3 regions of the Bradyrhizobium sp. Leo114 genome follow, and region 1 is predicted to be linked to each of the others. Evidence: riboswitches for the same ligand, from Rfam matches in the RefSeq annotation. Region 1 holds a riboswitch; each other region holds the start of a gene.
The links. Region 1 has a riboswitch for cobalamin ahead of ACZIRK_RS23295 (DUF1636 domain-containing protein). Riboswitches for the same ligand answer to the same signal wherever they lie in the genome.
Positions count from the first base shown of each region.

Region 2: it holds a riboswitch for cobalamin, as region 1 does, so the genes downstream of both, ACZIRK_RS42780 (DUF1636 family protein) here and ACZIRK_RS23295 (DUF1636 domain-containing protein) in region 1, are expected to answer to the same signal.
Region 3: it holds a riboswitch for cobalamin, as region 1 does, so the genes downstream of both, ACZIRK_RS22810 (TonB-dependent receptor) here and ACZIRK_RS23295 (DUF1636 domain-containing protein) in region 1, are expected to answer to the same signal.

Region 1 is NZ_JBUYEN020000019.1:74,283-84,678, forward strand. Features, by position in the region: gene cobN (cobaltochelatase subunit CobN) at 1-94, opposite strand, end outside; gene cobW (cobalamin biosynthesis protein CobW) at 113-1,126, opposite strand; gene cobU (bifunctional adenosylcobinamide kinase/adenosylcobinamide-phosphate guanylyltransferase) at 1,140-1,664, opposite strand; gene ACZIRK_RS23295 (DUF1636 domain-containing protein) at 1,661-2,110, opposite strand; cobalamin riboswitch at 2,221-2,401, opposite strand; gene cobT (nicotinate-nucleotide--dimethylbenzimidazole phosphoribosyltransferase) at 2,476-3,531, shown strand; gene cobS (adenosylcobinamide-GDP ribazoletransferase) at 3,532-4,314, shown strand; gene ACZIRK_RS23310 (hypothetical protein) at 4,343-4,642, shown strand; gene ACZIRK_RS23315 (CbtB domain-containing protein) at 4,668-4,850, shown strand; gene ACZIRK_RS23320 (CbtA family protein) at 4,857-5,564, shown strand; gene ACZIRK_RS23325 (hypothetical protein) at 5,600-6,652, opposite strand; gene ACZIRK_RS23330 (glycoside hydrolase family 5 protein) at 6,682-7,707, opposite strand; gene ACZIRK_RS23335 (O-antigen ligase family protein) at 7,704-9,014, opposite strand; gene ACZIRK_RS23340 (WecB/TagA/CpsF family glycosyltransferase) at 9,080-9,949, opposite strand.
Region 2 is NZ_JBUYEN020000087.1:6,351-16,746, reverse strand. Features, by position in the region: gene ACZIRK_RS42795 (hypothetical protein) at 1,121-1,303, shown strand; partial or broken gene ACZIRK_RS42790 (CobD/CbiB family cobalamin biosynthesis protein) at 1,325-1,620, shown strand; gene ACZIRK_RS42785 (hypothetical protein) at 1,673-1,873, shown strand; cobalamin riboswitch at 1,991-2,207, shown strand; gene ACZIRK_RS42780 (DUF1636 family protein) at 2,302-2,673, shown strand; gene cobG (precorrin-3B synthase) at 2,771-3,934, shown strand; gene ACZIRK_RS42770 (precorrin-8X methylmutase) at 3,934-4,563, shown strand; gene ACZIRK_RS42765 (precorrin-2 C(20)-methyltransferase) at 4,566-5,297, shown strand; gene cobJ (precorrin-3B C(17)-methyltransferase) at 5,294-6,028, shown strand; gene ACZIRK_RS42755 (cobalt-precorrin-6A reductase) at 6,004-6,750, opposite strand; gene ACZIRK_RS42750 (bifunctional cobalt-precorrin-7 (C(5))-methyltransferase/cobalt-precorrin-6B (C(15))-methyltransferase) at 6,749-7,930, shown strand; gene ACZIRK_RS42745 (cobalamin biosynthesis protein) at 7,927-8,295, shown strand; gene cobM (precorrin-4 C(11)-methyltransferase) at 8,292-9,074, shown strand; gene ACZIRK_RS42735 (cobyrinate a,c-diamide synthase) at 9,074-10,384, shown strand; gene cobA (uroporphyrinogen-III C-methyltransferase) at 10,381-10,396, shown strand, end outside.
Region 3 is NZ_JBUYEN020000018.1:118,359-128,754, forward strand. Features, by position in the region: gene ACZIRK_RS22785 (hypothetical protein) at 1-616, shown strand, start outside; gene ACZIRK_RS22790 (AMP-binding protein) at 791-2,341, opposite strand; gene ACZIRK_RS22795 (thiolase family protein) at 2,374-3,690, opposite strand; partial or broken gene ACZIRK_RS22800 (ABC transporter substrate-binding protein) at 3,695-4,907, opposite strand; gene ACZIRK_RS22805 (MarR family winged helix-turn-helix transcriptional regulator) at 5,148-5,690, shown strand; cobalamin riboswitch at 5,782-5,981, shown strand; gene ACZIRK_RS22810 (TonB-dependent receptor) at 6,106-8,379, shown strand; gene ACZIRK_RS22815 (PepSY domain-containing protein) at 8,382-9,830, shown strand; gene ACZIRK_RS22820 (MarR family winged helix-turn-helix transcriptional regulator) at 9,965-10,396, shown strand, end outside.

The DNA.
Region 1 (10,396 bases):
CGGACAATATCACGATGTCGGCGGTTTCCTGGCCGAGGTCGCGAGCGACATCTCCGTCGTCGATGCTGCCACCGCTGTCGAGTTTCAGATGCATTGATCGCCCTTCGAAAGGCTACCCCGCAAGCGCCCGACGTGCGGCATCGGCGTCGAAGCCCTTCAGGCCGATCACGACAAGATGCTCGGCCTGCCTGGCGTCGGGCCGGGCGAACGCCAGCTCAACACGGCTGCCGACCGCCTGCACCACGATCGGCGCAGGCTTTTCGGAGATGCGCGCATGGCCCTTGACGCGCAGCACCCCCGCGAGGCTGAGGACATCGCTGACCCGTGCGCGCATCGCCTCGACGCTCTCGGCCGCCGCAGGCCTTACGACGATACTGTCGAAATCGTCGTGATCGTGCTCCTCTTCCTCTCCGTGATGCCCGGCCCGCGCAGCGAGGTCGTTCTCGGCATCGGCCTTCATCCCGATGAGGACGTCGGGCGCAAGCGCTCCATGGGAGCGTACGACACGGACACCTTGCCTCAATTGTGCAGCAAGCCGGTTTTCGATGCCGCTGAGCACATCCGGCGACACCAGATCGCTCTTGGAAAGGACCACGAGGTCGGCACAGGCGAGCTGATCCTCGAACACTTCCTCGATCGGGTCGTCGTGATCGATTTCCTCGTCCGCGGCGCGCTGGGCCGCGACCGCATGTTCGTCGAGCACGACGCGTCCCTCTGATAGCGCCAACGCGTCGACGACCGTCACCACGCCATCGACGGTTGCGCGCGTGCGGATCGCAGGCCACGCGAACGCTTTCAAGAGTGGCTGCGGCAGCGCGAGGCCTGAGGTCTCGATCACGATCGCGTCCAGCGGCTCGTCGCGCGTGAGCAGCTTGTCCATGGTCGGAATGAAATCGTCGGCGACCGTGCAGCAGATGCAGCCATTGGTCAGCTCGACGATGTCGCCGGGCGCACAGGCCTTGGCCGCGCATTCCTCGACAAGACCGCCGTCGAAACCGGCATCTCCGAACTCGTTGACGATGACGGCGATGCGGCGGCCGTCGGCTTGCGTCAGAAGCGAGCGCAACAGTGTCGTCTTGCCGGCACCGAGAAAACCAGTGAGCACGGTGACTGGAACACGGGACATATTTCAGGACTCCTTAAGAGGAACGTTTGAGCCACAGCGGAAGGCCGGCCGCGACGAACATGACGTTGGGAACGCTTGAGGCGACCATCTGATTGAGACGGCCCTGCGCATCGCGGAAATCGCGGCCGAGCCTGGTTTCGGGCACGATGCCGAGACCAACCTCGTTCGACACCAGGACAACGGGGTTTGCGGCGACGCCCAGAAATTCCGCGAGCCGATTCGCCTCGACATCAAGGTCACGCCCGGCGAGCATCAAGTTGGAGAGCCAGAGTGTCAGGCAATCGACCAGGACCGCGCAGCCGGGTCGCGATACCTGCGTCAGGACATCGATGAGCGCCAACGGCTCCTCCACGGTCGTCCAATCCGAACCGCGCCTGCTGCGATGATGCGCGATCCTGTCCTGCATCTCCTCATCGCCTGCGGTAGCTGTTGCCAGATACACGCGAGCAAGGCCGCTTTCGGCAATCATTCGCTCGGCAAAAGCCGATTTGCCTGAGCGTGCGCCGCCCAGTACCAGCGTGGTCGAGAGATCAGTCATTTCGGAGCGCTGCCATCTTCGGGCGACCAGCGAACGGGCGGCAGCCGCGCCACCATCCCCTTGCGCAGGATCTCGGCGCGCTCGCGCCACGGCACCAGGCCGTAGGTCGATTTGCGATAGGAATCGACGAAAGACGCGACGGCACCAGCGCCCTCGGGCTCGAGATCGCCGAAGAGGAAGGTGTAACCATCCGAGCTCGAAACCGCGACCGTGGTCGGCCGCTTGCACACGCTCAAGCACTGCACGCGCCGGACCTGAACGGCCGCGTCGCGTTTGCCTGTAGCGACCCGGATCGCGTCGAACATGGCGGGCCCGGCCAACACGCCCTCGGACGTCTTGCAGGTGACGCATACGCTCACGACGACGGGACCGCCGGGCGCAGTCGGCGGCAAATATTCGCCCGGGCGAGAATCAGTATCTTGCTGATCGACGTCGTTGCGATCCATCACGATGCTCAAGTCAGGGCCACGACGGCCGCGAGCTTTGTTGGATCGCGTTCGACGGGGGAAGACCATCGAACTCATTCCGTCCGGTGCACCCCGCCCGACGAACCTCCAAAGCACAATGCGCGATGGCAGGTCTCCTGGCTCGCGGGTCGTCGCCTTTCGCCGCCTTCCCGGTCATCCCAGTGGCCTCGGCTTTGGCTCGCCGCTTACAGTTGCGGGGGCAGCGCCGGCATTGCACCGACTTCCCTTTTTCACCTTCCCGAAGGAAGGACCATCGCCGCCACGCTAGCTGTCCCCGCGACGGCGGTCAACCGCAGTTGACCCGCCCGTTTGCTTCGGTCACTTAAGGCGCGCACGAGGAGCCCATGACCTTCCAAATCCCATCCGATTGGCAAATTCCCGCAATCGCTCCGCTCGATCGGACGCTTGCCGCAACGATGCGCGCGCGAATCGACGGCAAAGCCAAGCCGCCGGGCTCACTGGGACGAATCGAAGACCTGGCGGTGCAACTCGGCATGATCGCGCATCCATCCGCCGCAGCGCTGCAAAAGGCCGTTCTGCTCGTTTTCGCCGGTGATCACGGATTGACGGAAGAAGGCGTTTCGCAATATCCGTCCGCCGTCACGGCCGCGATGGTGAGGACTTATCTCGCAGGCCGAGCGAGCGCCAACGCCTTTGCGGCCGCGTCAGATGTCGGGATCCGCGTCGTGGATGCCGGCGTCGCCAGCGAGCTGCCTTCCCATCCCGATCTCCTCAGCATCAAGATTCGGACCGGCACCGCGAATTCTGCGCGTGAGGCAGCGATGTCGGCCCAGGACGCGCACAAGGCGCTCGCGGCCGGCTTTGCCATAGCTTCCAGCGAAATCGATGATGGCGCCGACATCATTGCGCTCGGCGAGATGGGAATAGGCAACACCGCATCTTCCGCGCTCCTGGTGCATCGGCTGGCGCCCGCTCCCCTCGATGACTGCATCGGCGTCGGCGCAGGCCAGGACGAGCCAGGCATGGCCCGCAAGCGCGCCGCCATCCACAAGGCAGCCAATCGCAGCGATGCGACCGCGCCGTTCGAGGTACTCCGGGAATTCGGCGGCCTCGAGATCGCGATGATGGCGGGCGCCGCGCTTGGTGCAGCGGCACATCGCCGTCCGGTCGTCATCGACGGCTTCATTTCGTCTGCCGCCGCCCTCGTCGCCGTCAGGCTGGCGCCGGCGACGCGCGACTATTGCGTTTTCGCGCACCGGTCGGCCGAGAAAGGTCACGACATCGTATTGGCGGCACTTCGGGCACAGCCGTTGCTCGCTCTCGACATGAGACTTGGCGAGGGCACCGGCGCACTACTGGCGGTCCCGCTGGTGCGGGCCGCGTCCCGCCTGCTGACCGACGTCGCCGACCTCAGCGATGTGCTGGAAGGAAGGATCTAGATGAGCCTGGATCGTCTTCGCGACGCGGTCCGATTCCTCACCATCATTCCTGTCGGCGCTTCGAACGATGCGCCTGATTCCGAGTGGCTGGTCCGCTCGGCGCAGTTTTTCCCGCTGGTCGGTGCGATCGTCGGTTTCGTTTCGGCGGCGGCTTTTCTGCTGAGCTCGCTCGTATTAGGACCAGTGATCGCGGCGCTCATGGCAGTGTTGGCAAGCGTCCTTCTCACCAGTGGGTTCCACGAGGATGGCCTGGCTGACACCGCTGATGGCTTGGGCGGCGGCTGGACGGTCGAACAGCGTCTCACCATCATGAAGGATAGCCGGATCGGAACCTATGGCACGCTCGCGCTGATCTTCGCGGTCGCATTGCGGGTCGCTGCGCTTGCTGAGATGCCGGCATGGATTGGTGCGGCGGCGCTGATTGCAAGTGGAGCCGGCGGTCGCGCCGTGGGCTTGCCGATCATCGGCTGGATGAAATATGCGGGTAACACCTCCGCGATGAAGGTGGCCTATGCGCCCTCTCCGCTCCGGGCAGGCGAAATCGGTTTCGCGACGATCGTCGCGCTGCTCGCGCTGGCACCGCTCGCCGCGACCTCCGGCACGCATGCCCCGATCGCGCTTATTGGCGGCATCGCTTGCGGCATCGCACTGGCAGTTGCGGTCACGCTGTGGTCGCGACGATCGATCGGCGGCTATACCGGCGACGTACTCGGGGCCATCGAGCAGGTGTTCGAGGTTGGCTTCCTGCTCGGCGTTGCTGCCGTCATCCGGTCGGCCATGTGATCTGCGCCTATGTTCGAGTGAATCGTCGATGTCTGACGAAGGCGAACCGATCTGGCGCAGCGACATCGATTCATTGGCATTCCGTCCCTCCGGACACATGGGCATATGCGTCATGCACCGGCGCGCATTCCGGACGCTGCTGGGCTGCATGCCTTCGTCACAGCAGTGCATCGATTTCTACCTGATACACCGGGATTCGTTCGAAGCGGCGGCCCGCGCCAAACTGGCCGCGAGAAGCATCCGGGAAACGGACAACTTTCATCTCACCAGCCGCGACGTCCGTCGCCGGCTAAAAAATTCGGTCGCATCTGATGATGCCGTGGGCTAGAATGACTTGCCGAACGAGGATCATCATGCAGCAGACGCAATCAGCCAATTTTACCACCGTTGCCACCGGAACGAATGTCATCGTTCAGGCCGTTCTGGCGATGGCTCTTGGTTTGTTCGTCGTCGGCATGGTCGGCTTTTCGCACATCAGCGCCGTCCATAACGCCGCCCACGACGTGCGCCATGCCAACGCTTTCCCCTGTCACTGACGACAGATGCACGTCTTCAGATCGATCGTGTTTGCGGCATCGCTTGCCGGATTGATCGTCGGCGCGCTGATATCGGTGGTTCAGTTCTTCGGAACGGTGCCGATGATCCAGAAGAGCGAGGTCTTCGAGAAGGCTGCGGCCGATGCACACCACAAGGCTTCTCACGCCGGCAGCGGTGAAGCGGATCATCATCACGATGCGGAATGGGAGCCCGACGAGGGCTTCCAGCGCAGCGCCCTCACCGTCGCCGCCAACGTCCTTACCGCGATCGGCTTCGGCCTCCTGCTCACCGGCATCTATGCGCTTCGGCAACGACCGGTCCATTGGCGCGAAGGTCTGTTTTGGGGCCTTGCCGGGTTCGCCGTTTTTGTCGCGGCGCCTGGTCTTGGCCTCCCTCCCGAGTTGCCGGGCCTGCCGGTCGCCGATCTCACCGCGCGGCAAATCTGGTGGATCGCAACCGCCGCTCTGACAGCATCAGCGCTCTACCTCCTGATCCTGCGCTCGGAGCCGTGGGCTGCGGTTCTCGGGGTCATACTCATTGTCATCCCGCATCTCGTCGGCGCCCCTGTTGCACCCGAGTCTCATGCCGAAGTGCCAGCGTCCCTTTCGCACCAGTTCGTGGTGACCGTCGTGCTCACCGGACTCCTGTTCTGGAGCCTGCTCGGCGTCGCAACGAGCCTCGCGTTCGATAGAGTATCAAGGAAGCGAAGTTAGGCCGCCGATCGTCAGGCTGGGCGCCCGCCACCTCGTCACCGGAATTGCCAGCACCAGGACGGATCGCCGCGATCGCGGCGCTCCGTCATGTCGACGCGCATGAAACGATCATGCGCGAGCGCGGCGCCGACCCAGAGCTCGTTCCAGGCATCGAACACCGCGGGAGACATCGGCCCGCGTTCTGCCATCAGGCGCCATGAGGTCTGCCGTACCATCGCGGTCGCGCCCTGCACGCGCAACTCGGCGTCGTCGCCCTGCCCACGGGCAATGCGCGCGAAGGCGCTGGCGAAGCCCTCGGCGCCGGGACCGACACCACCGAGCAGCGATGCAACGTCGTCAAAGGTGTGCATCCCGACCAGCCGCGCCGCAGCGCCGGCAAGATGGCCGCCCTCCTCGGGACCGAGCACCGCGATGGTTTCCGGCACGATCGACGTGATGTATTCCATCGCGTAGTTGCGCAGGACCTTTTGAAGGCGCCCTTCGGGCCAGGTGTTTTCGGCAAGCCGTGGCGCAAGATCGACCCGAAACGGGGGACATTGCTCGCCGGGCGAGAACTGCAGCCGTTCATCGGGCGTGAGGTCGTGATCCCACTCCTTGTAGTAGCCTTCCAGGCCGGGCTGTCCGTCGACCGTTTGGCCCGTACAGACGAAGCCCAGCCGCGGATTACCGAGGACGACGCCATTATTGGCGTGCCATCCGCGCAGCATCGCGCGCGACACTTCCGACGGAATGCCGCAGATCGCGGTGCCCGACCAGATCCACCGCGGCGGCGGATAGCGTACCCAGGCCTTTTGGTCGCTCTCGTAAACATATTCGACCTTAACGCCGCCGACTTGGTTTGAAAGATAATGGTATTGCGCGCACGCGACCGCGTGCGGAAGCTTGTCGAGCCCGAGCTTTTTCAATCCCGGAACAAAGCGGGCCAGTTGCTGGCGTCGGAAGGTCCGAAACACCACCTCCGCCGCTCGCGCGGCGCCGGCGCGCGACGACAGCATCAGGATGAGGCCCGTCAGATAGGAATGGTAGATCAGTTCGACGGCCCGATAGGCGACGTCATCCTTGGCTCGGCTCTCCCCGCTTCCGCTCAATTGTTCTTCTCCAAACCTGCGACTATGCTTCACTGCCCCGACGGAATGAGAGCGCGCAAAATGTCCCGATTCCACATTTGACGGGCGCTATCGAACGCAGCGAAATCGTGGTCGAATTGCCAGTAGGCCCATGCCCAGCCAAATCGGTCAGCGTTTCGCGCCACGAACGACAAGTATCTCTGGCGGCTTTCAGATGGCGCGCGCTCATAAACCCCGAACTCACCGAGATAGATCGGACGTTTCTCTCGGTGTGACCAGAGATTGATTCTGGTGAAATCAGCGACAACTCTTGCTTCGTCCTCAGAGGTTCCCCAATCCAGCGGGCCGATCGTCGAAAATGTTCGCGACCATGGCGCGCCTTGATGGGTAAACCTTATCGGCGCGTAATAGTGAAAAGTCACGATCAGTTTTCTGTCGTCAGCCGGCAGAGTCAACTCGTGAATAGGCGCATCGTCGGTGTTGAGAACAGCGACAATGACAGTTCGTTCAGGGTTCGCAACCCTGATAATGCCGAGACATTCATTGAGAAGTGAGTTCCATTCGGCCGAGGCCATATGTCCCCCGGGCTCGTTCAGAATTTCGAATACAAGCGCAGGATACTTCCCTGCATAGCGCGACGCGATCTGCTTCCAGAATGATTTGAGCTTGTCGGCGCATCGTGAGATATAACGCTGGCAAAAATCGGTGTCGTGCTCATCCAGAATGGGAATGAGCTTCCTTGCAAGAACCTCTTCGATAACTCTATCGAGGCGCTTCAAGACGGCTTCATCAAGGATGTTATCCGAATCCATATGCTTGAAGCCGAAGAAATTGATTCTGACATGTGAGAAGCCGGCCCTTTGAATTGCGGTCAGGTTCTCCAAACGGAATGGGGCATTTTCGGCGCCCTCCCAGATGCCGTCATATCCCAGGATATTGATGCCGCGTCCCAAGCCCGCGACGTCACGAAACGCGATCTGCTCGGATCCGCAGGCTCGCGGGATCCACATTGCCAAGACGAAAGCCAGCAGGAGGAACTTGAGGGCCGCTGGCCGGCGGGCAAGTGTGGCGATCATTGCTCCGCCAACTCACGATCGCCGTGATCTTCCGGCAGCACCGGCCGACAGGTTGCGAGGAAGAAGACCAGCAACAGCACCGATGTAAACATCGTGGAACGGAGGAATATCGTCTCGGTAAAATTGGTCTGAAAACTGAGGACGGAGAACCCTATGATCAGGGCACAATGAAACCGATCGATCGATCGGGATGAAATCAGATGGAGCACCTTGTTCGAAAATAGGAAGACGCTTGCCGCAAAAAGCAAATAACCCAAAAGCCCCGTTTCCATGAGAATGGTGATGTAGCCGCTGTGGTAGTTGTCGAGCACCCAACCGTGGTTCTGCTCGAAATAATCATAGATCGATTGGGTCGTCCAAAATCCGTTTATTCCAAAGCCAAGCAAGGGCGCATCGTCGAAGTGGCTTATCGCGTACTGCCAAATGAAGGTTCTCTCCGTGAAGTCGATCGTCGTGTCAAACAAATGGATGGAGTCGTATCCGGTCACGTAGAAATACAGGATCAGCAAGCCCGCCATGATGCACATGACAAAGGGCAACACCGCGTAGACTTTCATGCAATTCACCGACCGCAAGGAGGTGAACAGCAATCCGCAGGCCGCCAACGCCACCGCACCGGCGCCTCGCGAGCCCGAAGCCAGGACGCACGTTGAAGCGAGCAAGAACGTGACAAGGAAGGGTAGCCATCTTTGCCCTGTCGTCTTTCGATAATAGGCAAAGAACATGAGATAGGCTCCAACGAAGCCTAGTGTTTGCTTTGACTCATAAACACCTTGCCATTGGCCGTTGTGCATCCAACTGCTGTCAACTCCTATGTCCGGCACGAACACGGCGAACAAAGCGGATGCCGCAACCAGTACTAGGAGGCCCCGAGTGACCGATTTGACAATGTCGTCAATATCCAGTCGCGTGATAAGACAGAATGCGCCGAGGGTCGTTATTGCAAGAGCCGCGCTTTTCATGATGGCCGCGAGGCTCAGGTTCGTCCAAAACACGGAAATGGCGGCAAGGACATAGAATGAAACGATCCCGATCAAGTCGGGGTTGAACCCGAGCCGCAGATTAGGTCGCACAAACGCGCTTGCATAAATCAGCACAATCCACATCGACAGCGCAGCGAACTGCTGCAGATAGGTCTGTTCCACCGCCAATAGGGCAGTGTTGAGGGTCCCCATCGATGCCACCACATTGATGGTGATGGACCAATTCATGATGGCCTTTGCGGCCCGCTCGATGTCGACACCGCGCATGTGCGGGATCGCGCCGTCAAGCGCGCCCGCATCCACCTGAATTTGTGCTCCGGTCATGGAATGAGCTTCGTGAAGCGCGGTTAATTATTTGCTATTGCAACCGCTCGGCACGGCACGCAGCGTCAGTCGCGCTCGGTTGGCGTGGAATGGCTCCGGTTAAATAGCAGATAGAGCGCGCGCGGATTGGTAGTCAGATAGCGCCAGAACAGCCGGCGCGGCTCGAGCCAGATCCGCCAGGCCCATTCCAGCCCGACATTCTGCATCCATTGCGGCGCGCGGCGGCGGCTGCCGGAGAGGAAGTTGAACAGCCCGCCTGAGGTCTTGATGACACCGACGTTGGAGAGCCGTGGCGTGAACTCCTCGACAAAGGCCTGCTCATAGGGCACGCCGAGCGCGACCCAGAGATAGTCGGGCGCCAACGCATTGATCTCGTCGACCTTGGCACGTAGCGCGTCGCCGCGCAGATAGCCATGCGAATGGCCGACGATCTTCAGCTTCGGATACATCCTGCGGACATTGGCGACAGCGGCGGCATTCTCCGCCTCGTCGGCGCCGAACATGTAGAAGGAGAGCCCGGCCGCCTCGGCCTTGCGCGCGACGACGTGGAACAGGTCGGTTGTGGCAACCCGCTCCGGCAGCGGCTGCGATGACTTGAACCGTGACACCGTGACCAGCGGCTGTCCGTCGGCATTGATGAGGTCGGCGGCGCGGAACAGGCGGTCCGTCATCGGCTCGGTCGAGCAGCGTGCCACCACCTCGCCATTCGCCGACGTCAGATAGAGCGGACGGCCCGCGCGGCGTTTTGGCGAAACCTGTTCGATCATGAAATCGGCGGTCTGCTCGAGATCGAGTACGGCGAGCCGAAGCCCTCCGACCGTGACGCGGGGGATCTCGGCGGTGGCCGCCCTGCCGATGAGGTTCGCGCGACGCTCGCGCACATTGTCTTTCTCTGACGCTTCACGGCGTGAAGCTGCGCCCGTCGACGACTGCATCGGCGCTCCCCGCGAGGTGTCGCAAATCCGGACAGTTGAGACAGTCCGACCGAAACCGACACGCCAATTGCGTTCGTCCGCGTCCCCTGACATCGAAATCGGGCCGGAAATCAGCTCTTTCATCATGATTCAAGCACTTCAGTTGGAGATCTCTATTGTTGTCCACTCCAACTGCAATATGCAGTCCATCGGCGACCCCGAGTCCGCGCGACGGTTCGACGCTGCGCGAACTGGTTAACTATTCGCAAAGGTGGAGCGCTCGCTAACCATAACGAAACGTTACACGTTGCGCGGCGGTGGCAAGGTCGGCCCGCTATCAAGACATTTGGTAGGAGTCCGCGCAGCGGGCGGCAACCACGATACATTAATACAGATCGCACTCGGCCCGTGTCTCCGCCAATCTGCGTGTGCTAGAAGGTCGCAGCTCCGGCTCGGCCGGCATTTTCG
Region 2 (10,396 bases), on a different contig from region 1:
CAATGTTGCTAGTCTCGTTCATGGCGTATCGCTCTCCTTGAGAGGTTCTGGCAGGCTTCGACACCCGCCTCGATACGCCGCCTATCTCAGTCCGTCATCACCCAGTTTCCCGCATAGCTCCCTATGACGAGGTCGCCGAAGGGCCAATACCGGAAGTAGCCAGCCTAATCGATCACCCGGTCGATGCGGGCGCTGAACGTCGGCGAAAATTCGAGCGATCCGCTCCGTCAATCTTCCGCGCGCCAGGTGACTACCTATTCAAATGCCGCGATTGCAAGCACAACGGCGGCAAGGATCGGACCTGCATCGGCGACAAGCGGGCGATCATGTGCGCTGACTGCGCCTACGCACTGCCCAATGATCACGAACCTAGAAATATCGCCACGGACAAGCACCCGCAATCTGTGCGTTAGGAACTTTGTTCAATCTCAAGATCCTTCTAATATTTGCACTGCCGCAGGCAGGACAGAAGTACCAAGACTCACTTGCGATTACCCTCCGACCCGGACTGGGATTGCTACCGCACATCGTTCGATGACATTGAAAACCGTCACAAGCATCATAACCGATGAATGCAACTTCAGGGGCGGGATAACCTGAACAATACACTTTCGTTCCAGTCCAGCATTTGTCACCGTCCCCTTTTGAATCACTCCTCACGTATGTCATTCCCAGATCGGTGCAGTCTGCTGGCGACCCAAAGCGAAATGGGGCTGTCCCGATCCAGATTCCCTGGCTCCGCAAATGCATCCCTGGTTAGCAAGATAGCGCTTACTGCGAAGACTATCCTGAATAGGATCATAGAAGAGCCTCCCTATCTGTGACAGATGTGGAGGGGGATATCTGACCCACCGCAGAAGATATTTGAGCAACCAGAGACGCCTGTAAAGAAAGATCCGTATGTCGCACGACTCACCAGTGGTCAATCGCGCTCATTGCTTTCCTTTTGCTTCATGATTTCGCGGAGAGACTTCGGCCGCGGAGGTGACCTGTAGCGGCCCTCCCACGAGGCCGCGATCACGCCCTCGAAGGGAGCTTCCCCCGAGTGCAACTCGGCATTCCGCTATCGGTTGTGACTAGTTTAGCGTTCGCCGCGCCAGGCCCTGCCACCGAAATGCCCATGCCGATCCTCGACGAGACAACGCAGCCTGATCCGGCAGGGATGGAGGAGGTGCTAAATCGAAATGACCATCATACGCTGGATGCGAAGGACCATCACGGGTCGATGTCGCATTTGGGTCAAACTGAAGAAGAACGTGCGGTGATGGCCGAACAATTCGCAGGCGCATATTTGCTGAAGTAGAAATCCCGGCTTGGTCGGGGTGGGGTACCTGGCATTGCCGGCTACAAGGCGATCAACGCACTGGACTCTATGATCGGCCATCATACGCCGCGACACGAAGCTCTTGGTTGGGCTGCGGCGCGCGCATCGATGATGTGGCAAACTTCATTCCAGCTCGCCTGACCGCTGTTCTCTTCGTGCTGCGCGCCCCGGTCTTCGCAGGGTGGTCATGCATGATGCGCGATGCGAACCGGCGCCGCTCGATTAATGCCGGCTGGCTCGAAGCCGCCATAGCTGGAGCGCTCGGCGAGCGGCTCAGCGGTCCGCGAGCGTATCACGAGACCATCGCGGCGGGAACTCGAGGCGCTCGCGAGGGCTGAGCTCGCGATCGTGGTCAACCCGAACGATCCCGACGGAAAGCATCATGATCAGAGTGAACTTCTTTCGATCCTGCCGCGTGTCGGCCGTCTAGTGATCGACGAAAGCTTTACCGAGCTAGCCCTGGCTTATCACCTGCGCCCGATCAGTCCCTCTTCGCCGTCCTTGGTCGCCCTGATCTTTCGCGGACCATCTCCTTTTTCGCCATTTTGATGGCGTGGCGGGCGTCGGTGGAGCCCTCGGGCGCGACGATGTCCCCGTCCTCGGCGGCATCTGGTTCGGACATCATCCGGCGTGGTCCCTTTGGCTTGACAAGTTGCGGCCCAGAGCAAATGGTCGGCCCGCGTTGGTGCCTGTTCTGCGACAGGCGAAGAGGGAATGCGATAGGGCTCGAGCCAAACGGCTTGGCCTGAAAAGCAGCCGCCCCCGCGACCGTGACCGGAGAGATGCCCGAAGCCACTGATCCCCTGGGGATCGGGAAGGCGGGGATCGAAGGGAAAGACCCTGCTCCGCAAGCCGGGAGACCTGCCAGCGCAACGTTGAGACCGGCGGACGGGGTGTTCCGCGACGGGGAAAGCGAAGCCTCCTCAAGGACGGTTCGTGCACCTCATCGCTTCCCGCCGTCAATTCAGGAAGGGGCGATGATCGTCACTCTTCACGTTTGCATCACATGCCGCCCGGGCCAGACGCTCGGGGAAGGCGAGATTACGCCCGGTGCGCGCCTGCATGCCGCTATTCTCGACGCGGGCGTGCCTGACGGCGTCGTCGTTCCCGTCGAATGCCTGTCCGCCTGTAACCAGGGCTGCTCGGTCGCGCTCAGCGCGCCGGGACGGTGGTCCTATGTCTACGGTCGCTTGTCCGATGGCAACGCGCACGACGTGATTGCCGGCGCGTCAGCTTACGCGGCGGCACCCGATGGCATCGTGCCATGGCGCAGCCGGCCGGAGATCTTCCGCAAACAATCGCTCGCTCGCATTCCACCTATCGCCGCCCTGCCAGAAGCCGCGGAATGAACACGCTCGCAAAAGTCCCTGTCACGGTCGTCACTGGCTTGGCATCACTCTGGAAGACGCGCCGAAATTCGATCGCGGCTGCGCCGCGCGAGGCGTCATGAGTACGGTCGCTATCAAGGGCTGGTGCCCTGGCGCGTTGCGGCCGATGCAGTCAGGCGACGGGCTCGTGGTCCGCGTGCGCCCCTATGGCGGAAGGCTCGATGCGGCACAGGCGGCAGGGCTGGCTGATCTGGCAGAGTGTTACGGCAACGGCTTGATCGACTTGACCAGCCGGGCCAACTTCCAGATCAGAGGCGTGAGTGATCAGGGACACTTGTCTCTGCTCGACGGTCTCGCCCAATTGAAGCTGCTTGACCATGATCCGGAGGCCGAGTCGCATCGCAACATCCTGGTGACACCGTTCTGGGGCATAGGCGATGACACGCGTTCGCTCGCAGCCGAACTGGAGCAGGCCCTTGCCGGCAGTGGGCTAGCTCTTCCGACCAAATTTGGCTTCGCTGTCGATGACGGCAAGGAACGGGTGCTTGCTGGCGCATCCGCGGACATTCGGATCGAGCGTGGCCGCGCGGGCGGCCTTTTGGTGCGCGCCGATGGCGCTGAGTTTGGTCGCTCCGTTACGCGCGGCGACGCTGTGAGCGTTGCAGTCGCGCTTGCCGAATGGTTCATTACCTCAGGCGGCACCAGCGGCAGGCGAGGGCGCATGGCCGCCCACATCATGGCCGGCGCGAGATTGCCGGATGCACTGCTCGGTAGGACCGAGCCCGCACCGACGATCGCTGTGCCTCGTCCCGGTCTTTGTCCGCTGGGTGCGATGGTCGGCGTCGCATTCGGGCAACTGCCCCATTCGGCGCTTCGGCTTATTGCCGCAGATGCGCAAGGGTTGCGTATGACACCGTGGCGGATGATTCTTGCTGAGGGAGCACGCACGATGCCGCGCGGTGCGGACCTCATCACCGAGGCCGATGACCCAGCGCTTCGCGTCATCGCTTGCAGCGGCGCGCCGCGCTGCCGCGAGGCTCTTGCCGATACCCGCACGCTGGCTGCCGCGCTTGCGCCGCACATCGCCGCGGACGCGCGCCTCCACGTTTCGGGCTGCGCCAAGGGCTGCGCGCATTCCGGGGCGACCGCGATCACGCTGGTTGCGACCAGCGCCGGATTCGATCTCATCCGCGACGGCTCGCCGCGCGCCGCGCCAGTTATGCGTGGCTTGAGCCACGGCGTCATCATCGAAAATCCCTCCATGCTGGCGGGAGGACGCTGATGCCGCACATTTATGAAACCGACGGTGCAGCGATCTATCGACAGTCCTTTGCCACCATCCGCGCCGAGGCGGACTTGACGCGCTTCACGCCCGATGAAGAACAGGTGGTCGTGCGCATGATCCATGCCGCCGGCATGGTAGGGCTCGAGGCCCATATCCGTTTCACGCCCGGCATGGTGGCGGCGGCGCGGGATGCGCTGCAGGCCGGCGCGCCCGTACTTTGCGACACGCGTATGGTGTCCGAGGGGATTACACGCGCGCGGTTGCCGGCGGTCAATGCCATCGTCTGCACGCTCGGCGACCCCGCCGTTCACGTACTGGCACAATCCATGCGCGATACCCGTTCGGCCGCGGCACTGGAACTGTGGCGACCGCACCTCGATGGCGCCCTTGTCGCGATCGGCAACGCGCCCACCGCGCTGTTTCACCTCCTCAACATGCTGGAGGATCGCGATTGCCCGAGGCCGGCTGCAATCATTGGCTGTCCGGTCGGCTTCGTCGGCGCGGCTGAATCCAAGGCCGCGCTGATGGCCGATCCGCCGGCGCCCGCCCTGACAATTGAAGGACGCCTCGGCGGCTCGGCGATCACCGTCGCCGCCGTGAACGCGCTCGCGAGCCGGAGCGAATAGCGATGGGGCGCATCATTTGCTGCGGCCTCGGGCCAGGCAATCCGGACTTGATGAGCGTGCGCGCGGACCGCGAGGTGCGCGCAGCCAGGCACGTCGCCTATTTCCGCAAGAAAGGGCGTCCCGGTCAGGCCCGCCGCATTGTCGAAGGCATGCTGGCCGCCAATGTCTCCGAATATCCGATGGAATATCCGGTCACCACCGAGCTCTCCTTCGACAGTCCGGATTACCTTCGCGTGCTCGCCGGCTTCTATGAAGAATGGGCGGAGCGTCTGGCGCGGCTTGCGCTCGCGGTCGATGTCGTCGTGCTCTGCGAAGGCGATCCCTACTTCTATGGCTCCTTCATGCATTTGCACGCGGGCCTGCGAGGCCGCGTCGAGATCGAGGTGATCGCGGGCATTCCGGGCATGGCCGGCTGCTGGAATGTGGTCGGTCAGCCGATTGCGTTGGGCGATGACGTGACGACCGTCTTGATGGGCACAATGGCGGAGGATGAACTCGAACGGCGGATGCGCAATTCGGACGCGCTCGTCGTCATGAAGACCGGGCGCAACCTCCAAAAGGTGCGCCGTGCGCTCGCCTCCGCCGGTCGTCTCAATGATGCCTGGCTGGTCGAGCGCGGCACCATGCCGGGCGAGCGTGTCGCGCGGCTGGTCGATGTCGAGGAAACCGATTGCCCCTATTTTGCAATCGTGCTCGTGCATGGAACGGGATGGCGCGCGGACAACATCGCATGACGGGATCGCTGACGATCGCGGGACTTGGGCCGGGCGATGAGGCGCTGGTCACGCCGGAGGTGACGGCCGCGCTAGCTACCGCGACCGACATTCTGGGCTATGCGCCCTATGTCGCGCGCGTAGCGCCGCGCGAAGGGCTCACGTTCCATCCGTCGGACAATCGCATGGAGTTGCAACGCGCAGCCCACGCTTTGCGGCTGGCATCAGAGGGACGCAACGTGGTGCTGGTATCCTCTGGCGATTCCGGCATCTTTGCGATGGCTTCTGCCGTGTTCGAAGCGCTCGAAGAGACGCCGCAATACCAGGGGCTTCCGATCCGGGTGCTCCCTGGCGTGACCGCAATGCTGGCGGCGGCCGCGCGCGCCGGCGCGCCGCTCGGACACGATTTCTGTGCCATTAATCTCTCCGACAATCTGAAATCGTGGGCGGTGATCGAGAAACGGCTGCGGCTTGCGGCCGAAGCTGATTTTGCCATCGCGATGTACAATCCGCGCTCGGCGAGCCGGCTGGAGGGATTTGGACGCGCGCTCTCAGTGTTGAAGGAGGCCGGGTGCGGCGACCGTCTCGTGATATTCGCGCGCGCGGTCAGCACACCCGATGAGCGGATTGAAATGATCAAATTGAGCGAGGCGTTGCCCGAGATGGCCGACATGCGTACGCTCGTGATCATCGGCAATTCGGCGACGCGACGCGTTGGCCGCTGGGTCTATGCGCCGAGGCACGCCCGATGACCGAGCCATTGCATCACCTCGGCCACGCTTTCCATCCGCGTCCGCTCAGGCAGAGGCGGCCGCGAGATCATGATCACGGGAAGGCCGAGCGCACGCGCAGCGTCGATTTTTGCGCGCGCGCCTTCGCCCCCGGAATTGCGGGCGACAATCCATTCGATGCCGCGCGTGCGCATCATCTCCAGCTCACTTTGAAGAGTGAATGGCCCGCGCGACACGATGACGTCGGCATCGAATGGCAGTGCGCCCTCGGGCGGGTCGACGAATCGCAAGGTGTAGGCATGCTGCGGCTTCGCGCCGAACGGCGCGATGTGTTGCCGGCCGATGGCAAGAAAGACGCGCGCCCGATTTTCCGGCAAGGCGGCGACGGCGGACGCGACATCCGCAACCTCGATCCAGTTATCGTCAGTCGCCTTGGCCCAAGGCACACGCTCGATCGCGATCAGAGGCGTTCCGCTTGCCGCGCACGCGGCAGCCGCGTTGCGGCTCATTTCGGCCGCAAACGGATGGGTTGCATCAACGACATGCGTAATGGCTTCGCGGCGAATATAGTCGGCAAGTCCGTTCGCGCCGCCGAATCCACCGACGCGGGTGGGCAGTGGCTGGTCGGCGGGGTTGCGGGTGCGTCCGCCATAGGAGTAGATCGCTTCGAGGCCCGCCCGCGCAATTGCTGCAGCGAGCAAATTGGCCTCAGTCGTTCCGCCCAGAATGAGGGCGCGCGTCATGGCTGATCCCTGGCTGACCATCATCGGTATCGGCGAGGATGGCCTTGCCGGCCTCTCCGAGGCAAGCCGAAAGGCGCTTTTTGAAGCCGAAACCGTCTTTGGTGGCGAGCGCCATCTTGCGCTCGCAGGCATAACCGAACGCACCCGGCCCTGGCCAGTGCCGTTCGATGCCGACGCTGTGCTGAGCTGCCGCGGCCGCCCGACGGCGGTGCTCGCCTCGGGCGACCCGTTCTGGCATGGCGTCGGCGGCAGTCTTGCGGAGAAGCTCGAGGCAGGCGAGTGGATCGCGCATTCCGCGCCTTCGACATTCTCGCTCGCCGCAGCGCGGCTCGGCTGGCGTCTTGAGTCCGTCATCTGTCTCGGACTGCACGCCGCGCCGTTCGAACGGCTCGTGCCGCATCTCGCGCGCGGCGCACAGATCATTTGCCTGGTGCGCGATGCCAGGGCGGCTGGTGACCTTGCGAGATGGTTGACAGAGCAGGGGTGGGACGCATCGTCGTTCTGGACCCTCGCCGCGCTGGGCGGCCCACGTGAGAAGATCATGCAGCATCGCGCAGACAGCTATGCCGGTGATTTGGCCGATGGCCCGGTCGCGGTTGCGCTGAAGGCCAGCGGAGCACAAGGCATCACCCGCAGTTCGGGGCTGCCGGACGATCTCTTCGCGCATGATGGCCAGATGACGAAGCGGCCGGTGCGTGCGCTCGCTCTTTCGGCGCTGGCGCCGCGACTGGGCGAACGGTTGTGGGATATCGGCGCAGGCTCTGGCTCGATCTCGATCGAATGGGCGCTGTGCGGCGGGATCGCGGTGGCCGTCGAGGCGCGCGATGACCGCGCCGCGAACATCCGCCGCAATGCAGCGAGTTTCGGGCTGTCGCACCGGGTCACCGTCATTGGCGGGACTGCTCCCGACGCTCTCGCTGCACTTGAAACGCCGGATGCTGTGTTCCTCGGCGGAGGTCTCGACAGCGCGATGTTCGATGCCGTCTGGTCGCGCGTTGTCCCGGGTACGCGGCTGGTCGCGCACGCCATAACGCTCGAGACGGAAGCGTTTCTCGTGGAACTGCACCACCGCCACGGCGGCGGGTTGATGCGGATCGAGCTCGCGCATGCAGGACGACTCGGCCATTACCGCTCCTGGGAGGCGACACGGCCGGTCGTGCAATGGAGCGTGGTCAGATGAAGGTCGCGGGCTTGGGATTCCAACGCGACGCCACGCTCGACGCGCTCCGCGAAGCGCTCGTGGCGGCCGGCGGACCCGCCGGAATCGCGGCGGTGGCAACCGTTAGCGACAAGGCGGAAGCGGGTGCCCTGAAGTTGCTCGCGCGAGAATGCGGCGTGCCGATCAAGGCGATTCCAGCTGAAGTTCTGACAGGCATCGCAACGCCGACTCAGTCAAAACTCATCAGGGACAAGTTTGGCACGGGATCGGTCGCCGAGGCTGCCGCGCTCGCCGCGGCCGGCCGTCGCGCGCGGCTAATTTCGAGGCGGTCGATCTCGCAGGACCGGACGGCAACCGCTGCCATTGCGGAGGGAGACGGCGAATGACGGTGCATTTCATCGGTGCAGGGCCGGGCGCCGCGGATCTCTTGACCTTGCGTGGCCGCGATCTCATCGCCTCTTGTCCGATCTGTCTCTATGCCGGCTCGCTGGTGCCGGCGGGCGTGCTGGCGCATTGCCCGCAAGGCGCGCGAATCGTTAACACCGCGCCACTGTCGCTCGACGAGATCATCGCAGAAATCGCAGGTGCGCATGCCGACGGCAAGGATGTGGCACGGCTGCACTCGGGTGATCTCTCGATCTGGTCGGCGATGGGCGAACAATTGCGCCGCCTGCGCGCGCTCGGTATTTCATATTCCGTGACGCCGGGTGTTCCCGCCTTTTCCGCGGCCGCGGCAGCGCTGCAAGCTGAGCTGACATTGCCGGGGTTGGCCCAATCGGTGGTGCTGACGCGTACGCCGGGCCGGGCCAGCGCGATGCCGGAGGGCGAGAACCTCGCCGCGTTCGCCGCAACCGGCGCGGTGCTCGCCATTCATCTGTCGATCCATTTACTCGATAAGGTCGTCGCCGAACTCGCGCCGCATTACGGCGCGGACTGCCCGGTGGCGATCGTCTGGCGCGCGAGCTGGCCAGACCAGCGCATCGTCCGCGCCACGCTCGCCACAGTTGAAGCCGCTCTTGGTGCTGAGCTCGAGCGGACCGCACTCATCCTGGTGGGCAAGACCTTGGGTTCGGAGGAGTTTGCCGAGAGTCGTCTCTACGCCGCCGACTATGATCGCCGCTACCGGCCGATCGGGCCGGTACCGCGCTTTCCGGAGGCGTCGTGATGGGGGCGGGCCTCGTCATCTCGGCGCCGGCCTCCGGCGTCGGCAAGACGACGCTGACGCTGGCGCTCGCGCGCGCCTATCGCGACCGCGGATTGAAGGTGCAGTGCTTCAAGAGCGGGCCCGATTATATCGACCCGGCGTTTCATGCCGCCGCCGCCGGATGCCCGTCCGTCAACGTGGACAGTTGGGCGATGGATCGCGCGGCGATCGAGCACCTCGTTGGCCGTGGTGCGGATGCCGACCTCGTTCTAACCGAGGGTTCGATGGGCTTGTTTGACGGCGCGGCCGCACGCGGCGTCTCCGGCACCGGCGCCACCGCCGACATTGCCGAGATGATCGGTTGGCCAGTGCTGCTCGTGATCGATCCGTGCGGACAGGCCCAGACGGCCGCGGCCGTGGCCGCGGGTCTGCGCGATTTTCGCGCGGGTGTGCGCCTTGCCTGTGTCGTGTTGAATCGCGTCGCGAGTCCGCGCCACGAGGAGCTCGTGCGCAGTGCCTTCGCCAATGCCGGCATACCCGTGCTCGGGGCCTTGCCTCGCCACGCCGAAATCAGCTTGCCGAAACGGCATCTCGGCCTGGTGCAGGCGGAGGAGCAGGCTCAGATCAGTGGCCTGATCGGTGAGGCCGCGCGCTTCGTCAGCGCGCATGTCGATCTCGACGCCGTGCTGCAAGCGGCGTCCAGCTGGTCGCCGCAACCGTCCGCGCGCGGGCTCGGCGTCGATCCGCCCGGTCAACGCATTACGCTCGCTCGCGATGCGGCGTTCTCCTTTGTCTATCCGCATATGTTGGAGGCCTGGCGCTCCGCGGGCGCCGAGATCACGACCTTCTCGCCGCTCGCCGATGAAGGCCCCGATGAAAGCGCCGATGTGTGCTGGCTGCCCGGCGGCTATCCCGAACTGCACGCCGGCCGCCTCACGGCCAACGCACGATTTCGCACCGCTCTCCGCGCCTTTGCGGCGACGCGCCCCGTGCACGGCGAATGTGGGGGTTATATGGTGCTGGGTGCGGCTTTGGCGGATGCCGAAGGCGCGCGCCACGAGATGGTCGGCTTGCTCGGTCTGGAGACGAGCTTTGCCAAACGTCGCATGCACCTCGGCTATCGTCTCGCCGAGCTCGCGGCGCCGATCCCTGGACATCAAGCCGGCGCGCGCTTGCGTGGCCATGAGTTTCACTATTCCACGATCGTCGCACAGCCAGATACGCCGCTCGCAGTCGTCCGCGACGCGACCGGGGCGATCGTCGCCGAGACCGGCTCGCGGCGCGGTCACGCGACCGGCACATTCTTTCACCTGATTGCGGAGGACCGGTGAGGGGCTTCGTCT
Region 3 (10,396 bases), on a different contig from region 1:
CCCGGACTTCAGCGAGATCGACCGGCTGCCCGACTCCGAGCACAGCGCGATGCTGCGCGACCTGCCCTGCGAGTCCCAGATGGTCGACTATCCCGGCCAGTTCGTGCTCAAACGCGGCGACGTGAGCTTCGGATTCAGCAGTGCGGTACAGGTGGACCGCGTCGGCAACATCAACAGTGTTTGCGTCGGTCCGCACGACCGGCCCAAGGTTCGCCTCGTCGGCCCGATCCTGCAGCCCGAGCATATGACGCTGTTCCGGCGGGAATATGTGATGATGCCGCACCATGACCGGCGCAACTTCGTCGAGAAGGTCGATTACGTCTCCGGCGTCGGCTATCCGGGAGGGATCGAAGGACGCAGGAAGCTCGGCCTCGACTGGGGCGGCCCCTGCATGGTCGTCACCCCCAAATGTCTGTTCGACTTCGACCGCGAGGCCGGGCGCATGAAGGTCCGCTCAATCCACCGCGGCGTCAGCCGGCAGGAGCTGCAGGACGCCACCGGATTCGACCTCGGCGACCTTTCATCGGTGCCCGAAACCGAGGCGCCGACGGCCGAAGAGCTGCACAACCTCCGCCGCGACGTGGATCCGCGCGGTGTCCTGATGCCCACCCTCTGAGGGATACAGCCGAACGCGATCAGACACCGCATCGACGGAATCGATCGGGAAGGATGTAATCGATTCAGAGCGTTTTCGAGCGAAGTGGACACCGGTTCGCGTGAAGAAAACGCGTCAAAACAAGAATTTAGAGCTTCGGTTCTGATCCAATCAGAACCGAAATGCTCTAGGTCGTCAGGGCGCCGGCGTTGGCTGTAGACTTTCCCGCAGCGCCTTCTTGTCCGGCTTGCCGAGTGACGTCAGCGGAATGTCCTGACGAAAGTGAATCGCCTTCGGCGCACAGACCGGTCCTTTCGCCTGCCGAACCCAGGCGATCAGGTCGGCCTCCGATGCGGTCATATTTTCGCGCAAGACCACGACGGCGGTAACGGCTTCACCCCACACGGGGTCGGGTAGCCCAATGATGGCTGCAGCGGAAACGGCCTCGTGTGCAGTAAGGACGTCCTCGACCTCCGAAGGATAAACGTTGAAGCCACCGGTGATGATCATGTCCTTCGATCGACCGACGATGTAGAAGAAGCCGTCGTCGTCGCAGCGCGCCAAATCGCCGGTATGCAGCCAGCCGTCGCGAAAGGCATGGGCAGTCTCCTCCGGCCGATTCCAATAGCCCTCCATCACTAACGGTCCGCGGACACAGATCTCACCCAACTCTCCTGCACCGACCTGCCCTCCCTCCTCGTTTAAAAGCGCGACCTGGCTATTGCCGATTGGGACCCCGCATGAGGTCAGCCGTCGATTGTCGATGGAAAGATGATCATCTCTTCGCAAGACTGTCACGGAATTGGGGGCCTCGGATTGCCCATAGAGTTGCATGAAGATCGGGCCAAAACGCTCAATCGCTTCGCGCAGGCGGACGGGTGTCATCGGTGCGGCCCCGTAGATCACAAGTTCGAGGCCGATGTCCCGGACGTCATGAGACGCCGCGTGGTCCAGCAGTTTGTAAATCATGGTCGGCACGAGGAAGGTGGCGGAAACGCCATACGACCGTACGACCTCGAAGAATCCTTCCGGCGAGAAACCGTTGGCCATCACGACGGTGCCGCTCAAGACCAGGACGGGCAACAGGCAGCCACCCGCGCCATGACTGATGGGCGTCGTCGCGAGGAAGACCGGCGCTCGCGGCCACTCCCACTCCGCCAATTCCGCCATCGTCATGGCGACGTGCGTGCGATGACTGTGCATCACTCCTTTCGGCCGCCCCGTCGTACCGCCGGTATAGATCAGCCAGCAGAGATCGCTCGGCCTCGCATTCGAGACCAAGTCGCGCGCGGGAAACGATCCGGCTTCGGCAAGCACGTCGACCGCGGTTTCGCTGGGCCCCAGTGCCATCGCCTCGACGCAGCGAACCCGCGAGACGATCGCACGTGCACGGTCGGCGAATGTCGCGGGGTCGAAGAAGAAGGCCTTTGCGCCGCTGTCCTCGAGCATGAAAATCTGATCTTCCGCGGAAGCAAGCGGATGGAGGTTAGTCAGACGTGCTCCCGAGAGATAACACGCCGCACCGATCAGAAATGCTTCCATGCTATTGCGAGACAGACAGGCGACACCGTCGCCGCGGCGGACTCCGTGCCGTTCGAAGACCTGCAACATGCGCGAGAGCAGCGCTCCGAAGTCACGATAGGTCGTTCGCTTGCCATCGGAGATGAACGCCGTTCGATCGCCGCCGCGCCTGATCGCCCTGATGAGAATGTAACCCATCGTGGACGATGCGTGAAGTTGATCCATCGATTACCTTTCCGCCATCTGCCGGGCCATGACTAGGATGCTCGCTCGTAGACGATGACGGCGGCGAGCGCCTCTTCGAGTCCGATCACGCCGCCACCGTTCTCCTGGAGGGCAATACGTGCATTCGGGACTTGTCGGGCCCCCGCCTCGCCACGCAACTGGGCCACCAATTCGAAGCACATGGACAGGCCGGTGGCGCCTATTGGATGACCTTTGGAGACCAACCCGCCGGATGTGTTAATGGGTAGCGCGCCGCCGATCTTCGTCGCGCCGCTGGCTACGAATTGTCCTCCCTCGCCGACGTCGCAAAAGCGCAACATCTCGCTCTGATAGATCTCGCAGAAGGAGGTGGCATCATGTACCTCGGCAACATCGACGTCGCTGGGTTTGATGCCCGCCATCGCGTAGGCGCGATCGGCCGCCGCTCGCGAAAGGCTTGGTTCGTCCGGGAGGCGATACTTGCCGCCAGTCACGGCCAGCCCTCGGATCAGAACGGCACGGCGCTGCACCTCCGCGGGCTGGGCGCGAAGGAACGTTTCCGAGCAAAGCAAAGCCGCAGCGGCACCGTCTCCGATCGGCGCACACATCGATCGTGTCAGCGGGTCCGAGACCATCCTGTCGCCAAGGACCTGTTGTGGAGTCATTTCGAAGCGATATTGCGCATTTGGATTGAGCGCGCCGTTGCAGTGGTTCTTTGCTGCACCGATTGCGATCTGCTCGGCGGTGGTTCCGTAGAGCTGCATATGCAGCCTGGCCTGCATCGCGTAGGTGTCCATCGCTACCGTGCGGTCAGGAGATCGCTGGAATGGCTTTCCCACTTCGCGACCGATCTGCGCGTAATGTTCCTCCCACTCCTGCGGATCGAAACTGTCCAATCCGCGCTCGAACTCCGCGAGCATGGCGGCCTGATTATCTGGATCGTAGAGTTTCTCAACCCCAAGGGCGAGGGTGAGATCGGCATCGCCGGCGCGAATCTCCTTAAAAGCTGCGGCTAACGCCAGGCTGGCGGTGGCACAGCCGCCTTCCACGTTCACGATCGGCGCCCGTTCCGGAAACCAGCCCTCGCGGACGAGCGGAATGAAGCACACGTTGCCGCGCGCAGAGGCTTGTCCCCAGTAATGCATGAGACAATTGCCGAACCAGGCGGCTTCGATGGGCGGGCATTCCTCAAGCTTCGCGTCCGACAGCGCCCCGAAATAGGCGTCTCGCGTGAGCTGTTTGAAGGACTTGTCCGGCCATCGCCCAAACGGGGTCGCATAAGCCCCGAGAACATACACATTGTTGGTCAAACGATCGCTCCTCATGATGAAGGTTGTTCGCGTGCCACTGCGTGCTGGCGCGCTGCGCATTCGACTAGCCGCGTTTCGCGACCAGGGGGCAGGTGCTTTGGTCCAGGGGACGGAATGCCTTGTCGCCGGGAGTAGCCGAGAGTATCTTGAAGAGATCCCACTCTCCCTTCGATTCTTGCGGCTTCTTGACCTGGAGCAGCAGAATGTCATGCAACATGATGCCATCGGCACGAACGCGCCCATCGGGCACCATCGGATCCCTGACCGGAAGTTCGCGAATCTTGTTTTGCGATCGCCTCGCGATCGTCACTGCCTGCCGCTGCGACGCTCTTGAGATAATGCAGCGCGGCCGAATAGACACCCATTTGGACCGAGGTCGGCATGCGGCCTTGACGCTTTTGGAAACGTTCCGCCCAGGCGCGGGTTTCCGGCGTGCGATCCCAATAGTAGCCGTCGGAAACGATCAGCCCTTGCGCCTCTTTCAGACCCACGGCGTGAGCGTCGGTGAGGTAGAACAGTCCGGTCGCCAATCTCTGGCTTTGCGTGATTCCGAACTCGTTTGCCTGTTTGACAGAGTTGATGGTGTCGGAACCGGCGTTCAACAGGGCGACCACATCGGCCTTCGAAGCTTGCGCCTGCAATAGAAAGGACGAGAAGTCCGCCGTGTTCAGCGGCGTCTTGACGGATCCCACCACGGTGCCGCCGCTGGCTTTGATCGCCGCCGTCAGGTCTGCTGAAAGCGCCTCGCCCCAGGCATAATCCACCGGAAGGAAGAACCAGGACTTCCCCCCGCTTTCGGTAACTGCGCGGCCCATGGCGTTGGCGAGTGCGTAGCTGTCGTAGACCCACATAAATCCGTACGGCGAGCACGCCTCGGCGGTGAACTTTGAAGTGCCGCCCCCGGCGGCGATCAGAATTCCGGACTTGTTTCTGACGATGTCCTGAATAGCGAGCAGGATTCCGGAGTTCGGAACGTCGAGGATAAGGTCGACTTGCTCGACGTCGAGCCATTTGCGGGCAATGGATGTCGCTACGTCGACCTTTTGCAGGTGATCGGCCGAGATCAATTTCACCGGTTTGCCGAGCACGCTTCCGCCGAAATCTTCGATCGCCATCTGCGCTGCTACGACCGAACCTTTTCCCGAGCCGTCGGCGTAGGGTCCGCTCTGATCGTTGAGCACCCCTATGGTGATGCCGTTTGGCCCTGCATTTGCGGGCGGCGCCGCCAGCACTGCAACAAGAACCGCAATCGAAGCCGTCCAAAATTTCCAGTTCACAATTTCCTCCCATCCTAACAGCTCTGTTGTTTTTGCTCGAAGCTGTCGTGCGTTCCTGCCCCAAGTGGCGACAGAACGACTGTCTCCAGCCTAAGGCCGGTCACGGCACTGAAACCTGCGACCGGATGGCGACAGATACCCCAATAATTTATATAGTACAAGTTTATTGTGATATTTGGCGTTGCGGGACGTCTGGCTGGGACCTAGATTGTCGGTTAAGGAGGTGGCGGATTCACAGGGATGGTCGGTTTGGTGAAGCAGCAGAATTCCTCTCACGCCTCTAAGGCGCAGTCAGAAGTCCCAGCCGATCTTCGCAAAAAGACTCTGAAGGCGTTTTTGCTGCATTTCTTCGCCAACGTGATTCTTGCCGCAGACGCCGAAGCCGCACTGGAGCCCTACGGTCTCACCCGCCTGCACAATCGTGTGTTGGTTCTGACCGCGATGAATCCGGGAGCGACGGTCAGTGATCTCTTGCGTGCGATGCGTGTGTCGCACCAGAATTTGAATCCGACCATGCGGCAACTCGTCAAGGACGGCCTGCTGATCGCGAAGATTGGCGAAGAGGACCGAAGGCAGAAACGACTCTACCCTACGGCCAAAGGCCGCAAACTTGTTCAGACAGTGCTCCGCCGGCAATTCGCGCGCCTGGAGGCCGCTTTGGCCGATTGCGGCCCTGATGCGACGAATGCGTTCCTCGCCGTGCACGAGAAGCTTGTAGACAAGGACGATCTGAGATGGGCAGAGCGGCTTGCGGAAGATCCCTCTGGACTCGCAGATGTTTGATACCAAGGACGGCTTGGCCGGCCGGCCCGACGTGGCTTCTCCGCTCCGTCCAGAGCCTGCAATGAGAGGATTGACTTCGGCTCAGACAACCTCCTAGATCACGACTGACGGTTCCCCTTACGGGGATCAAAAGGGAACGCGGTGCGGGGACTTCTCCTCTATGCCGCGGCTGCCCCCGCAACTGTGAGCGGCGAATCTTTCGTCATGCGCCACTGGGAGCCTCGGTCCTGGGAAGGCGACGAAGGGTTGGGACCCGCAAGCCAGGAGACCTGCCGTCAGCCGTGGTCACACGCAAAAATGTCGGTCGGGGAGTACAGACATTGTTTTCGTCCGGCGTGCCATAGGCACGTTCGAGCGAGACCTCGTTTGCGGTGACGTGCCACTGACGTCATACCGAGGTCTGCTCGTGCTCTCTATCGTTCCTATCGTAAGGCAGCGTGATGCTGCGCGGCTCGCTTTCAGATACTTCCTGCCGGTTCTCCTGCTCGAATCTTCTTCGGCAAAGGCCCAGCAGCCTGAGACGTCCCATGTCTTGCCTCCGGTGAGCGTTATCCAGCCGCAAAAGCCTGCGGCAAAGCGTCTCAATCATCAGCGTTCAACTTCCGCAGCGCGACCTGCGCAATCTCAGTCGAGCCGGAGCCCGGCGGCGCGAAGCACCACGCCCTCCGCAACATCCGACAGGCCATCTCCGACGCTAAACCTGAACAAGCTGAACGCGAGTGGCAGCCGCCTCAACCTCACTCCGCTGCAGACGCCCGCCAGCGTCGAAACGATTACGTCGCAGACCATCGCAGAACGCGGCCAGCATAATGTCACGGACGCGGTCACCCAGAACGCAGTGGGCTTTACCGCGAGCCCGGCGCCCGGCAATGGCGGCCTCTCGTTCAGCACGCGCGGCTTCACCGGAAGCAATTCGGTGATGACGCTGTACGATGGCACTCGCCTCTATGTTGGCGCAGGAACCGTGACCTTTCCATTCGATACGTGGTCGGCGGATCGCATCGAGGTCATGCGCGGGCCAGCCTCCGTTCTGTACGGGGAAGGCGCAATTGGTGGGATCATCAATGTGATCCCCAAGAAACCGGTCACGACGCCCTACAACGATGCCGAGATATCGCTCGACACCAATACGACGCGACGCATTGCGGTGGATAGCGGCGGCCCGATCAATCCGAACGTATCCTATCGCGTCAATGCCATCGGCAACATCTCGAACGGCTGGGTTGATCGCGACGAGACGTCGAATGTTGCGGTCTCCGCCGCGGTGCGGGTCCAGGCCGCCGAAAACCTCGCTTTCACACTCTCGAACGACTACAGCAATCGAAGCCCCTCGCGCTATTTCGGCACACCGCTGATCAACGGCGGGATCGACGACACGTTGCGGTTCAAGAACTACAACGTGCTCGACAGCGCGATCCGCTATCAGGATAACTGGAGCCAGTTCAAGACCGAGTGGGACGTGACGGAAGGAGTCAAGGTCCAGAACACACTCTACTATCTGACCAGCCGTCGGCATTGGCGTGATGTCGAGAACTATAGTTGGAATCCTGCAACACGGTTGATCGACCGAACCAGCTACATCGAGATATTCCACGACCAGGCTCAGGTCGGTAACCGGATGGACGCAACGTTTCGTGGTCATCTGCTGGGCTTCGCCAACGAGTTCGTTGCGGGCTTCGACGTCAACCGGATCGATTTTACCCACACCAACAATTCGCCCTATGGCGGCGCATCTTCGGTTGATCCCTATGCCGGCGACATGGGGTCTTTTGCGACCTCCACGACGCGAACCACGCCCGGCTACAATGCGATCGTCAATCAATATGCGTTGTTTGCCGAGGACCGGCTGTCGCTGACCGATCAGTTGTCCGTTGTAAGCGGTATCAGGTTCGACCGGCCGGATGTCGACCGCACCGATTACAGGACACCAACGAATAATTTCGATATCTCGCTGTCGGGCACGAGCTGGCGAACCGGCGTGGTCTACACGCCCGTCTCGAACCTCGCCTTTTACGGACAGTATGCGACAGCCGTCGATCCCGTCACCAATCTCATCTCGCTGTCGGCCACGCAGAAAACCTTCCAGCTTGCCACGGGCAAGCAAACCGAGGTTGGGGTCAAGCAATCATTCTGGGGCGGCCGTGGTGAATGGACGCTGGCAGGTTACGAAATCGTCAAGAACAACCTGCTGGTCCCGGATCCCAACAATCCCGCCGGCCTGGCGCTGCAAGTCGGCCAGCAATCGTCGCGCGGGATCGAAGCATCGATCGGCCTGGCACTGAATGATGGTTGGCGCGTCGATGCCAATCTCGCGGTGCTGCGGGCCCGGTACGACAACTTCAGCCAGGTGGTGGGCGGCAAACTCGTCAGCTACGCCGGCAACGTTCCGACGAATGTGCCGCAGCAGGTATCGAACGTGTGGCTGACCTGGGACTTCGCGCCGAACTGGTCCGTCTACGGCGGCGTGCAGATCGTAGGGCAAACATTCTCCGATAACGCCAATACCCAGCTTCGCCCCGCCTACACCGTGGTCAACGGCGGACTGCGCTGGAAGCCTGACGGGCAAACCACGGTGGCGCTTCGCCTCTACAATCTCTTCGACACTGTCTACGCCACGTCCGCCCCTTCCGGGCAATGGCTGCTCGGCATGCCGCGCACGGCAGAAGTGTCCGTCAACGTGAAGTTCTGATCATGCGCCGCGCGTTGATCCGGAAAGGACGGCGGTGGCTTTACATCACCCATCGCTGGATCGGCATCGCGACCTGCCTGCTGTTTGCGATGTGGTTCGTCTCGGGCATCGTCATGATGTACGTGGCGTTCCCGCAGTTGACCGATCGCGAGCGCTGGGCGGCGCTGCCACCGATCGCCTGGGACCGCGTGCTCGTGGCGCCCGATCGGGCCATGGCCATCGCCGGTGTTGCGAACTATCCGCGCGATCTTCGCCTCGTCATGCTGAACGATATCCCCGTCTATCGGCTGCTGGACTGGAATGGCGCACGCAAGACCATATCGGCAACGGACGGTCATTCGATCGAGGACATCACGACCGAGCAGGCGCTGGCGATCGCCCGCCATCATCCGAATGCCGTGCATCCAAGGCTGATTGGCACAATCGAACGCGATCAATGGAGTGTCACGGCGCGCTATGATCCCTTGCGGCCGCTCCTCCTGGTGTCGCTCGGAGATGAAGCCGGAACCGAGCTCTATGTCTCGGCGAAGACCGGTGAACTGGCGCTCGACACCACGCGACGTGAGCGGATCTGGAATTGGCTAGGCTCGATCCCACACTGGATCTATCCCACGGTCCTCCGCCAGGATGGCGCAACTTGGCGGCAAGCGGTGCTCTGGATATCAGGCATCTGCCTCGTGGTGGCGGTTACCGGTTTCTGGATCGGCATTCTACGGCTGCGATTGCGCCAGCGTTATGCCCGGGGCAGCATCACGCCTTATCGGGGATGGATGGCCTGGCATCACATCGCCGGATTGATCGGCGGCATCTTCGTCCTGACATGGACATTCAGCGGTTGGCTGTCGCTTAATCCGAGCGAGTATTTTGCAGGCCGAGGCCCGAGCCGGGAGATGGCGGTCCGATATGCTGGGCATGATGCGCCGCGGATTGTCGCAGCCTTCCAATCGATGCCTCCGCTCGGAGCGGTCGAAGCTCGCTTTGTCTGGCTCGGCGGCCATCCGCTGATGGTGCTCACCGACCGCGACGGCGATCAGACTGTTGCCGATCCGGCAAGCGGCGCCACGAAGGTGCTTTCCGACGACGAGATTTTCTCAGCGGCGAATAGCTTGTTGCCAAACGCCGCGATGACCGCGCGCCTCCGCCTCCAGCAGTTCGATGATTATTGGTATTCGCATCACAATGAGCGGCTTCTGCCGGTGTTGCGCGTGGGCTTCGACGACGCGGCTGAGAGCTGGTTCTACATTGATCCGCGCAATGGCGATATTCTCGGCCGCGTCGACAACAGCCGCCGGGCGTATCGCTGGCTGTTCAATGCGCTGCACAGTCTCGATTTTCCGCCGCTGCTGCGCCATCGCCCAGCATGGGACATCGCTGTGTTGCTGCTGTCGCTCATTGGAATGATCATATCGACGAGTGGCATCGTCATAGGCTGGCGGCGACTGCGATCCTAGGGACAATGTCCGGCGCGCGGTGACAGCCAAGAGATCAGGACAAAGGCCGCAGCAGCCAAGCCGAATCTCCTTTACAAAACCTGAGCGCGAGATCAGTATCTCTACACGCGGAGATTTCACGTCGGCAGGTTTCCATGAGAAACTACGAAGCGAGCCGCAGGTTCATTTCGGAAGTCACCGCAATGGTCAGTCGTCTGGAGGCCATTCGCCACTACTGGGCGCGGCATCTCGGCATAACCGATGCTCAGTGGATCATTATTGTTGCCTTGGCCGAGTTAGACGGACGCGAGGGTGTATCCGTCGAGGCCATAGCGAAGACGCTGCAGGTGAATACATCTTTTGTCGTGAGGCAATTGAAACTGTTGGAGAGAGCGGGTCTGCTTCAACGTGAGTCCCCCTCCTCGAACACTCAGCTAGCAACTCTCTCTTTGACAGAAGCTGCCTACGCGCATCTGGCGATGCTGTCGTCTGAACAAGATGCGCTGCATGAGTTCATTCTGGCTGAGTTTGGACGCCCTGAACTCGACAGGGTGATCGACAGGCTCGCCAGTTTGAACCATCAGCTT